3 regions of the Escherichia ruysiae genome follow, and region 3 is predicted to be linked to each of the others. Evidence: predicted binding sites of a transcription regulator. Region 3 holds the regulator's gene; each other region holds the start of a gene.
The links. The regulator PurR, encoded in region 3, represses purine synthesis genes. The targets are predictions, from matches to a motif close to CANGCAAACGTTTGCNTG.

Region 1 (3,281 bases), 3.7 Mb from region 3:
TTGCTCAAAGAGGGGCATGTGGTGATTTGCAGTGGCGGCGGTGGTGTGCCTGTGACGGAAGACGGGGCTGGGAGTGAAGCGGTGATTGATAAAGATCTCGCCGCTGCGTTGCTCGCCGAGCAGATTAATGCCGATGGACTGGTGATCCTCACCGATGCTGATGCGGTATATGAAAACTGGGGAACGCCGCAGCAACGTGCCATTCGCCATGCCACACCGGATGAGTTAGCTCCATTTGCCAAAGCCGATGGTTCGATGGGGCCGAAGGTAACGGCGGTGAGTGGCTATGTCAGAAGCGGTGGTAAACCCGCGTGGATTGGGGCGTTATCGCGGATTGAAGAGACGCTGGCGGGCGAGGCGGGGACCTGTATTTCGCTGTAGTTGTAGGCAGTAGACATTTGTGCCTGATGCGACGCTTGACGCGTCTTATCAGGCCTACAATGGGTGCCGGATCGGTAGGCTGGATAAGGCGTTCACGCCGCATCCGGCAAGAAAATGAGTACCTGATTAACTGAATTTATTCTGCGCCCAAATCACGCCGCTGGCATACTCCGGCGGCAGCAGCGGGATTAAGGCTTCCAGCGTCGCGGTCAGACGCGATGTATCGCTGTCGGTCAAATTCAGATGCCCCACTTTACGCCCCGGACGGACTTCTTTGTCGTACCAGTGCAGGTGCACCAGCGGCAGTTTCAGCCAGTCATAATTCACATCGCTACCAATCAGGTTGATCATCACCGACGGACTATTCACTACCGGTTGCGGTAACGGCAGATCGGTAATCGCTCGCAGGTGCAGCTCAAACTGGCTGATGCTGGCGCCGTTTTGCGTCCAGTGACCACTGTTATGCACACGCGGAGCCAGTTCGTTGATCAGCAGACCTTGCGGGGTGACAAAACACTCCATCGCCATCACGCCCACATAGCCCAGCTCCTGCATAATCGCCGACAGCATCTCTTCGGCTTGCGCCTGTTGCTGTGCATTGGCCTGCGGGAAAGCGACGCTGGTGCGCAAAATACCGTCCTGATGCAGGTTATGCGTCAGCGGATAAAACACCGTGCTGCCATCAAAGCCGCGCGCGCCAACCAGCGACACTTCGCCAGAGAAGTTAATGCCCTGCTCGACAATACATTCGCCGTAACACTCTGCCGGTAACTGTTCGGTTTCATCGGCGCGTAAACGCCATTGACCGCGACCGTCATAGCCACCAGTGCGACGCTTAACAATCGCCAGCTCACCTAAACGATCAAACACCGCAGGCCACTCGCTGCGAGCGGCAAGTAACTGCCACGGTGCGGTCGGCAGGTGGAGCTTATCGAAAAGTTGCTTCTGAGTCAGACGGTCGGCAATAATCGGGAACACATCGCGGTTCACAAAGGCCGGATGGCGCGCCAGCTCGCGGGTTAATGCAGTTTCCGGCCAGCGTTCGATCTCAGCGGTAATCACGCTTTGTTGAAAAGGCACCGCCGCAGGTTCAGCGTCCAGCCCGACCGGCCAGACAGCAATGCCTAACGGTTCGCCTGCCTGACGCAGCATTCGGCCTAACTGCCCGTTACCGAGGACGCAAACCTGTTTCATGCCGCACCTCGCGGATCCGGGTTTTCCAGCACTTCGTCGGTCTGAGCTTTGCGCCAGTCATTCAGACGCTGGTGCAGTTCTTTATCATGAGTCGCAAGAATTTGTGCTGCCAGCAACGCCGCGTTTGCCGCGCCCGCTTTACCAATCGCCAGCGTACCCACCGGAATGCCACGCGGCATTTGTACGATGGAGTAGAGGCTATCGACACCGCTCAGTGCGGCGCTCTGTACTGGCACGCCCAGCACCGGCACCAGCGTTTTGGCGGCAATCATGCCTGGCAGATGCGCTGCGCCGCCCGCGCCCGCAATAATCACCTGATAACCATTCTCTTCGGCGCTTTCGGCAAAGCTGAACAGTTTATCGGGGGTGCGGTGAGCAGAAACCACTTCAACGTGGTGCGGGACATTCAGGATTTCGAAGATTTCGGCGGCGAACTGCATGGTAGCCCAGTCGCTTTTGGACCCCATCACTATGGCGACACGCGCCGGATTATTGCGGGAAGACATGCGTCTAAAAACTCCTGTGGTGCACAACTCTCGGCTTTAGAGGGCACAGAGAATAGCACGGAAAGAGAGCAAGGAAAACGGTTGCGTGGCTGTGGAATCAGCAAACTTGTGCGTTATTAAAACGGGAAATGGATTAGCTCAACGTCATCCGCCGTGACTTTCACCATCGAACCTTCGGTATGCCAGGCACCCAGCACGACGCGGAAAGCAGGTTGCTGATTGGCGATGAATTCATGCACCGCCGGGCGATGGGTATGCCCGTGGATCAGCCATTGCACCTGATGCTTTTCCATCGCACTGACCACCGCGTTTTGGTTAACGTCCATGATCGCCAGCGATTTGCTGCTGTTGGCTTCTTTACTGTTCGCGCGCATTCGCGCGGCAATGCGTTTGCGTACAAACAACGGCAGGGTGAGGAATAGCGTTTGTAGCCACGGTTTGTGGACTTTGGCGCGAAAAGCCTGATAACCCGCATCATCGGTGCACAGCGTGTCGCCATGCATAATCAGCACCCGACGACCATAAAGTTCGAGCACCTTTTCTTGCGGCAATAACGTCATGCCGCTTTCACGGGCAAAGCGTTTGCCGAGCAGAAAATCACGGTTGCCATGAATGAAATAACAGGGAACGCCGGAATCGGATACCGCTTTGATTGCTGCCGCCATCTGGCGATGGAGTGGGTTGGGATCGTCGTCGCCAATCCATGCTTCAAACAGATCGCCAAGAATATACAGCGCGTCGGCCTTGCTGGCTTCTCCCGCTAAAAAACGCAGAAAACCGGCGGTGATCGCCGGTTCTTCCACGCAGAGATGAAGATCTGCAATAAAGAGTGTCGCCACGATTACTCGCTAACGGTCACGCTTTCAATGATAACGTCTTCTTTTGGCACGTCCTGGTGCATACCGCTACGACCGGTTGCAACACCTTTGATTTTGTCTACCACGTCCATGCCTTCAACCACTTCAGCAAACACGCAGTAACCCCAACCTTGCAGGCTTTCGCCAGAGAAGTTCAGGAAGTCGTTATCAACCACGTTGATGAAGAACTGTGCAGTTGCAGAGTGCGGAGCCTGAGTACGGGCCATTGCCAGCGTACCACGGGTATTTTTCAGGCCGTTGTTGGCTTCGTTTTTGATCGGTTCTTTGGTGGCTTTTTGTTTCATGCCCGGTTCAAAACCGCCGCCCTGAATCATAAAACCGT
Region 2 (3,281 bases), 910 kb from region 3:
CCGGCTTCACGCGCCATCTCGATAATTTGCTCAGAGGTGGTGCCACGGACGATAGAGTCATCGACCAGCAGGACGTTTTTATCGCGGAACTCGGCGCGGTTAGCGTTCAGTTTACGACGCACGGACTTACGACGCAGTTGCTGACCCGGCATGATAAAGGTGCGACCAACGTAACGATTTTTGACAAACCCCTGACGGTACGGTTTACCCAGAATACGAGCAATTTCCAGTGCAATATCGCAGGAAGTTTCCGGGATCGGAATAACCACGTCGATATCCAGATCTTCCCATTCACGGGCGATTTTTTCGCCAAGCTTTGTTCCCATATTGACGCGGGCGCTGTAAACGGAAATTTTGTCGATGAACGAGTCCGGGCGGGCAAAGTAAACATACTCAAACAGGCATGGATTGCTGACTGGATTATCGGCACACTGGCGGGTAAACAACTGACCATCTTCAGTGATGTAAATCGCTTCACCCGGTGCGACATCACGCAGGAACTCAAAGCCCAGGGTGTCGAGCGCAACGCTTTCAGAAGCGACCATATATTCTGTGCGATTCTCATCAATATCGCGTTTTCCTAACACCAGCGGACGAATGCCGTTAGGATCGCGGAAAGCAACCATACCGTGACCGATAATCATCGCCACACAGGCATACGCGCCACGGATCAGGCGGTTTGTGGCGGCAATGGCAGCAAAAATGTTGTCGGCTTCCAGCGGATAATGGCGAAAGTTGTCCAGTTCGCTGGCGAAGATATTGAGCAGAATTTCCGAGTCGGAAGTGGTGTTGATGTGGCGGCGTTTTTCTTCAAACAGCTTTTTACGCAACTCGTGAGCATTAGTCAGATTGCCATTATGGGCAAGCGTGATGCCATACGGGGAGTTAACGTAAAACGGCTGTGCTTCAGAGGCGCTGGAGCTGCCAGCCGTAGGGTAACGCACATGACCAATGCCCATATTGCCCTGTAAACGCTGCATATGGCGAGCTTCAAATACATCGCTCACCAGCCCGTTCGCTTTACGCAAACGGAAGCAGTTATTGGCATCAATGGTGATGATGCCGGCGGCATCCTGACCGCGATGCTGAAGCACCGTTAAGGCATCATAAATCGATTGGTTAACCGGCATAACACCGGCGATACCGACAATACCGCACATACGTCTTTTTCCTCGTTAAGCCACATCTCAGAGCACTTACGCTCTGGGCAAGAAACTTGACGAGCTTTGCAGATAATCAAAAAACCATCTGATGATAAAACTGAACTGTGGAATCAGCTGTGATTTGCTCCAGTCTTCGCTTTTCGACACTCCGGTAAAGGAGTCAAGAAAGAAAAGAATGGCAGCAACAATCAGCACACCACGCAACGCACCGAAACAGACGCCCAGCACCCGATCGGTGCCTGACAACCCTGTTTTCTCCACTAGCTGGCCTATCACGAAGTTCACGATAGCGCCAACGATAAGTGTGGCAATAAACAGTACCGCGATGGCAATCCCATTTCGAACCAGTTCGTCTTCAAAGCCCGTAAACCAGACTGACAGGTAAGTGTAGTAATGACTGGCGACAAAGAAAGCACAACCCCATGTCACCAGCGATAACGCTTCACGAACAAAGCCACGGATCAGGCTAACCAGAGAGGAAAAAGCAATCACCGCGATTATGGCGTAATCAATCCAGACCATATGTGTCCCACGATTTTACGCCCTGTCATCCTGTTCGGGGCGCATTCTAACAGAAAAAGAAAACGTTTGCGTAGGGATTTCCTTCCCGCGCATCAATAAAAATGGCGCTGAAAAAACATTCAACGCCATCGTTTTTTTTTGCCTTTGCGGCATCGGGCAATACATGTCGGATGCGGCATAAACGCCTTATCCGACCTACGGTTCTACCCCTGCGTAGGCCTGATAAGACGCGCCAGCGTCGCATCAGGCAAAACCGTATTAATTCGGCGTATAGCCCATTACCACGCCGCTTAAGCCAGAAAGTTGCTTCAGCTCACCCAGCGAGCCTTTCAGCTTCTCTTTCGAGGCATCCGGCCCAACCAGAATACGGGTAATTTTACCCTGTACTGGCGTTGACGGCGACGTATAAACCCGGTATCCCGCACCGCGCAATTTACCAACAATCTCATTCACTTTGTCGGCATTTTTCAGCGCACCCAGTTGCACAACATACGCTTTACCCGTCGGTGCAGCTTTTTCCTCCACGACCGGTTTCGGTTCTGGCTTCGGCGCAGGTGCTTCCACTTTCGGTTTAGGCGGTTCCACCGGTTTCGGCTTCGGCGGAGCGACCGGTGCAGGTTCCGGTTCAAACTCGGTATTATTGGCTGCAATGATTGCCGGATCGAGCGAAGGTGCCGCAGCATCGCCCGCACGCACCTCCTCTGCAGCCCCTTCCGGCGGCTGTGTCGGCAATGCCTGGGTAGCGGCTGGCATCATATCAGGCTCATCACGATCGCCCGCTTTAGGCACCAGCGGGATTGCCGCGAACTCATCCTGATAATGTTTTTTCTGCCCGTCCAGCAGCCCTGGCAGCACAATCACTCCCAGCGCCACCAGCACTATTGTGCCAACTAACCGATTCTGAAACTTACTCGCCACCGCTTCTCCTCGCGTCAATCACTTCCATGACATGTGCGACCGTGTGGAATGAACCACACACCAGCACGGTATCTTCCGGTTTAGCGTCTGCCATTGCGGCATCCCATGCCTGCGCAACGCTATCAAATGATTTGCCGTTACCCAAATGCTCAAGCAGTTGTTCTGCCGTGGCACCGCGCGGCCCTTCCAGTGGCGCACAATACCAGTCATCCACCACGCTTTTCAACCAGGCCAATGTACCAGCAATATCTTTATCATGTAGCATACCGATTACTGCCAGTACGCGCCCGTTTTTCGGTAACGCTTTCATACGCCCGGTAAGATATTCTGCCGCATGGGGATTATGGGCGACATCAAAAATGACGCGTGGCGACTCGCTCACAATCTGGAAACGTCCCGGCAAAATTGCGCTGGCAATGCCATCGCGAATTGCCTGTTCACTGACCTCCAGACCGCTGGCACGCAGCGCAGCCAGCGCCGTTGCGGCATTCGGTTGTGGGACAAGCGGTAACGGCAGGTTTTCCAGCGTACCGTTTGCGTCGGTAAACGACCAGTCATGGTCGCTGACGAAATAATTCCACTCTACGCCTCGACGTCGCAACAGTGCGCCCTTCTCATGCGCTACATCGGCGATGGTGTACGGCATTTCAGGTTCACCAACGATCGCCGGTCTTTCAC
Region 3 (3,281 bases):
GCTGCGGCTCAGGAGTTACATCGCGTTCCTTCAGCGGTCAGCTATACCGTGCGTCAGCTGGAAGAGTGGCTGGCGGTGCCGCTTTTTGAACGGCGTCATCGTGATGTGGAACTGACCGCTGCCGGGGCGTGGTTTCTCAAAGAAGGGCGCTCTGTTGTCAAAAAAATGCAGATCACTCGCCAGCAATGTCAGCAGATTGCGAACGGCTGGCGCGGTCAGTTAGCCATTGCGGTGGATAATATCGTCAGGCCAGAACGTACACGGCAGATGATCGTTGATTTCTATCGCCATTTTGATGACGTTGAACTTCTGGTATTTCAGGAAGTATTTAACGGTGTCTGGGATGCGCTTTCCGACGGGCGCGTGGAACTGGCGATTGGCGCGACACGAGCGATTCCGGTGGGCGGTCGTTACGCCTTCCGTGATATGGGGATGTTGAGCTGGAGTTGTGTTGTTGCCCGTCATCATCCGCTTGCGTCAATGAATGGGCCATTCAGCGATGATACGTTGCGCAACTGGCCATCGCTGGTGCGCGAAGACACCTCGCGGACGCTACCAAAACGTATTACCTGGCTGCTGGATAACCAAAAGCGCCTTGTTGTACCGGACTGGGAATCATCGGCAACGTGTATTTCGGCTGGGTTATGCATCGGTATGGTGCCGACACATTTCGCCAAACCGTGGCTTAATGAGGGGAAGTGGGTAGCACTAGAACTGGAAAATCCATTCCCTGATTCAGCATGTTGTCTGACCTGGCAGCAGAATGATATGTCGCCTGCTTTAACCTGGTTGCTTGAGTATCTCGGCGATAGTGAGACGCTGAATAAGGAGTGGCTGCGGGAGCCGGAAGAGACTCCCGCAACGGGTGATTAACGACGATAGTCGCGGAACGGGCCATCAGCCACGGAGCGACGTTCAATCAACCGTGGATGAACTTCAATTGACTGCGGTTCTTCGCGTTTGTTGACGATACGATCCAACAGCATATTGAACGCCGTTTCACCCAGCGAATCTTTTGGCTGATGGATAGTGGTCAGTGCCGGGGTAAAGTAGCGAGCGTTGCGCACGTTATCATAACCGATCAGCGAAACATCCTGCGGGACGCGCAGCCCCATTTCATCAGCGGCACAGAGTGCGCCCATTGCCATAATATCGCCGCCACAGAAGACAGCGGTAGGTCTGTGTGGTTGCGACAGGATTTGCTGCATGGCGCGATAACCTGATTCAGGCTCAAAGTCACCTTGCACAATCCAGTTTTCCGGCACTTTGATCATGGCTTCTTCCATCGCTTTCATAAAGCCCGCCAAACGACCTGCACCGGTGTTACGCTCCAGAGGACCAGGAATAACGCCAATTTCGCGGTGACCGCGTTCAATCAGATAGCGCCCGGCCATGTAACCGCCTTCAAAAGCGTTATCGATAACCGCATCGGTAAAGTCTGCTTTTGCTTCACCCCAGTCCATCACCACCATCGGGATATGGCGATACTCTTCCAGCATCGCCAGCAACGGTTCCGGATACTCCGAACACATCACCAGCAGGCCATCGACGCGTTTTTGCGCCATCATCGACAGATAAGCCCGCTGTTTCTCAAGATTGTTCCACGCATTGCCCAGAATCAGCGTGTAGCCTTTCTGGAAGCAATTTTTTTCTACCGCTTCAATGATTTCGGCGAAATAGGCCGCTTCGCTGCTGGTCGCCAGCAAACCGATAGACTTGGTGTGGTTAACCTTCAGGCTACGCGCCACCGCGCTAGGGGAGTAGTGTAATTCTTTGATCGCTGCCCACACAGCATTGCGCGTTTCTTCAGCGACGAAACGTGTTTTGTTGATTACGTGTGACACAGTTGTAGTGGAAACGTTTGCTCGTTTCGCTACATCTTTTATTGTTGCCATTCCATTTCACTCCAGACCCTAACTTCAGCTCCTGCAAAATCGCAAGGTAAACGTTTGCCTTTACACACCTTACGCACAACAAAAGTGTTGCGGTACGCCGGGAAAATGACACAGAGCGTCAGGAAGGGGTCAATGGCCAGTACGCAAATAATGTAAGCGTGGAATTTTGGCCGATCTTGATGAAAAGGGGAAGTAGTAAAAACACTTATCATTATAAATGACGGGAGATTTTTTCATCACAGTATGTAAAAATGCGTAATATCACTTTTTGTGGGGTAATAAAAAGGAGAAAACTTGATGAGCACCGACCTTAAATTTTCACTGGTAACAACCATTATCGTTCTTGGTTTGATCGTGGCCGTGGGTTTGACTGCCGCGCTACACTGATTTCCCCTCGAGGGAGCGCGTTCTCCCTCACATCTCCTTCCTCTTTGTTAGCAAAATGGCAAAAGTGTTTTCTCTTTTTGTTATTTTCATTCTTTTGTGATTGATGTCATGCTTTCGCCACTTTGATGAACATCGCGTGATGACGCGAAGAGGTGGAGATTAGGCATGAAAATTAACTATCCGTTGCTGGCGCTGGCAATTGGCGCATTTGGTATCGGGACAACGGAATTCTCGCCAATGGGCTTGTTGCCCGTTATTGCGCGTGGTGTGGATGTCTCGATTCCCGCTGCCGGAATGTTAATCAGCGCCTATGCGGTTGGCGTGATGGTTGGCGCGCCATTGATGACGCTTCTGCTTTCTCATCGTGCCCGCCGTAGTGCGCTGATTTTCCTGATGGCGATTTTCACGCTCGGTAACGTACTTTCTGCCATCGCACCGGACTATATGACGCTGATGCTTTCACGCATTTTAACCAGCCTGAATCACGGGGCGTTTTTTGGTCTGGGGTCTGTCGTGGCAGCAAGCGTGGTGCCAAAACATAAACAGGCCAGCGCAGTTGCAACTATGTTTATGGGCTTAACACTGGCGAATATCGGTGGCGTTCCGGCGGCAACCTGGCTTGGGGAAACTATTGGCTGGCGTATGTCATTTCTGGCAACGGCGGGGCTGGGTGTGATTTCAATGGTGAGCCTGTTCTTCTCTTTACCTAAAGGTGGCGCAGGGGCGCGGCCTGACGTGAAAAAAGAGCTGGCGGTACTGTTGCGTCCACAGGTGCTGTCTGCATTGCTGACGACGGTGCTGGGCGCTGGCGCAATGTTCACCCTCTACACCTATATTTCTCCGGTACTGCAAAGTATCACTCACGCAACGCCGGTGTTCGTCACTGCAATGCTGGTGCTGATTGGTGTCGGATTCTCTATCGGTAACTTTCTCGGCGGCAAACTTGCAGATCGTTCAGTTAACGGCACGTTGAAAGGCTTTTTGCTGCTGCTGATGGTG

Region 1: a site for PurR is predicted at 2,152-2,169, ahead of purE (5-(carboxyamino)imidazole ribonucleotide mutase). Genes of this name have one in related genera too.
Region 2: a site for PurR is predicted at 1,741-1,758, ahead of cvpA (colicin V production protein). Genes of this name have one in related genera too.

Annotation. Positions count from the first base shown of each region.
Region 1 covers NZ_JAVIWS010000001.1:3,928,608-3,931,888, forward strand. Annotated here, with positions in the region: gene RGV86_RS18800 (carbamate kinase) at 1-381, shown strand, start outside; gene purK (5-(carboxyamino)imidazole ribonucleotide synthase) at 508-1,575, opposite strand; gene purE (5-(carboxyamino)imidazole ribonucleotide mutase) at 1,572-2,081, opposite strand; gene lpxH (UDP-2,3-diacylglucosamine diphosphatase) at 2,198-2,920, opposite strand; gene ppiB (peptidylprolyl isomerase B) at 2,923-3,281, opposite strand, start outside.
Region 2 covers NZ_JAVIWS010000001.1:1,151,975-1,155,255, forward strand. Annotated here, with positions in the region: gene purF (amidophosphoribosyltransferase) at 1-1,160, opposite strand, end outside; gene cvpA (colicin V production protein) at 1,197-1,685, opposite strand; gene dedD (cell division protein DedD) at 1,944-2,603, opposite strand; gene folC (bifunctional tetrahydrofolate synthase/dihydrofolate synthase) at 2,593-3,281, opposite strand, start outside.
Region 3 covers NZ_JAVIWS010000001.1:244,837-248,117, forward strand. Annotated here, with positions in the region: gene punR (DNA-binding transcriptional activator PunR) at 1-873, shown strand, start outside; gene purR (HTH-type transcriptional repressor PurR) at 870-1,895, opposite strand; gene cydH (cytochrome bd-I accessory subunit CydH) at 2,193-2,282, shown strand; gene RGV86_RS01345 (MFS transporter) at 2,448-3,281, shown strand, end outside.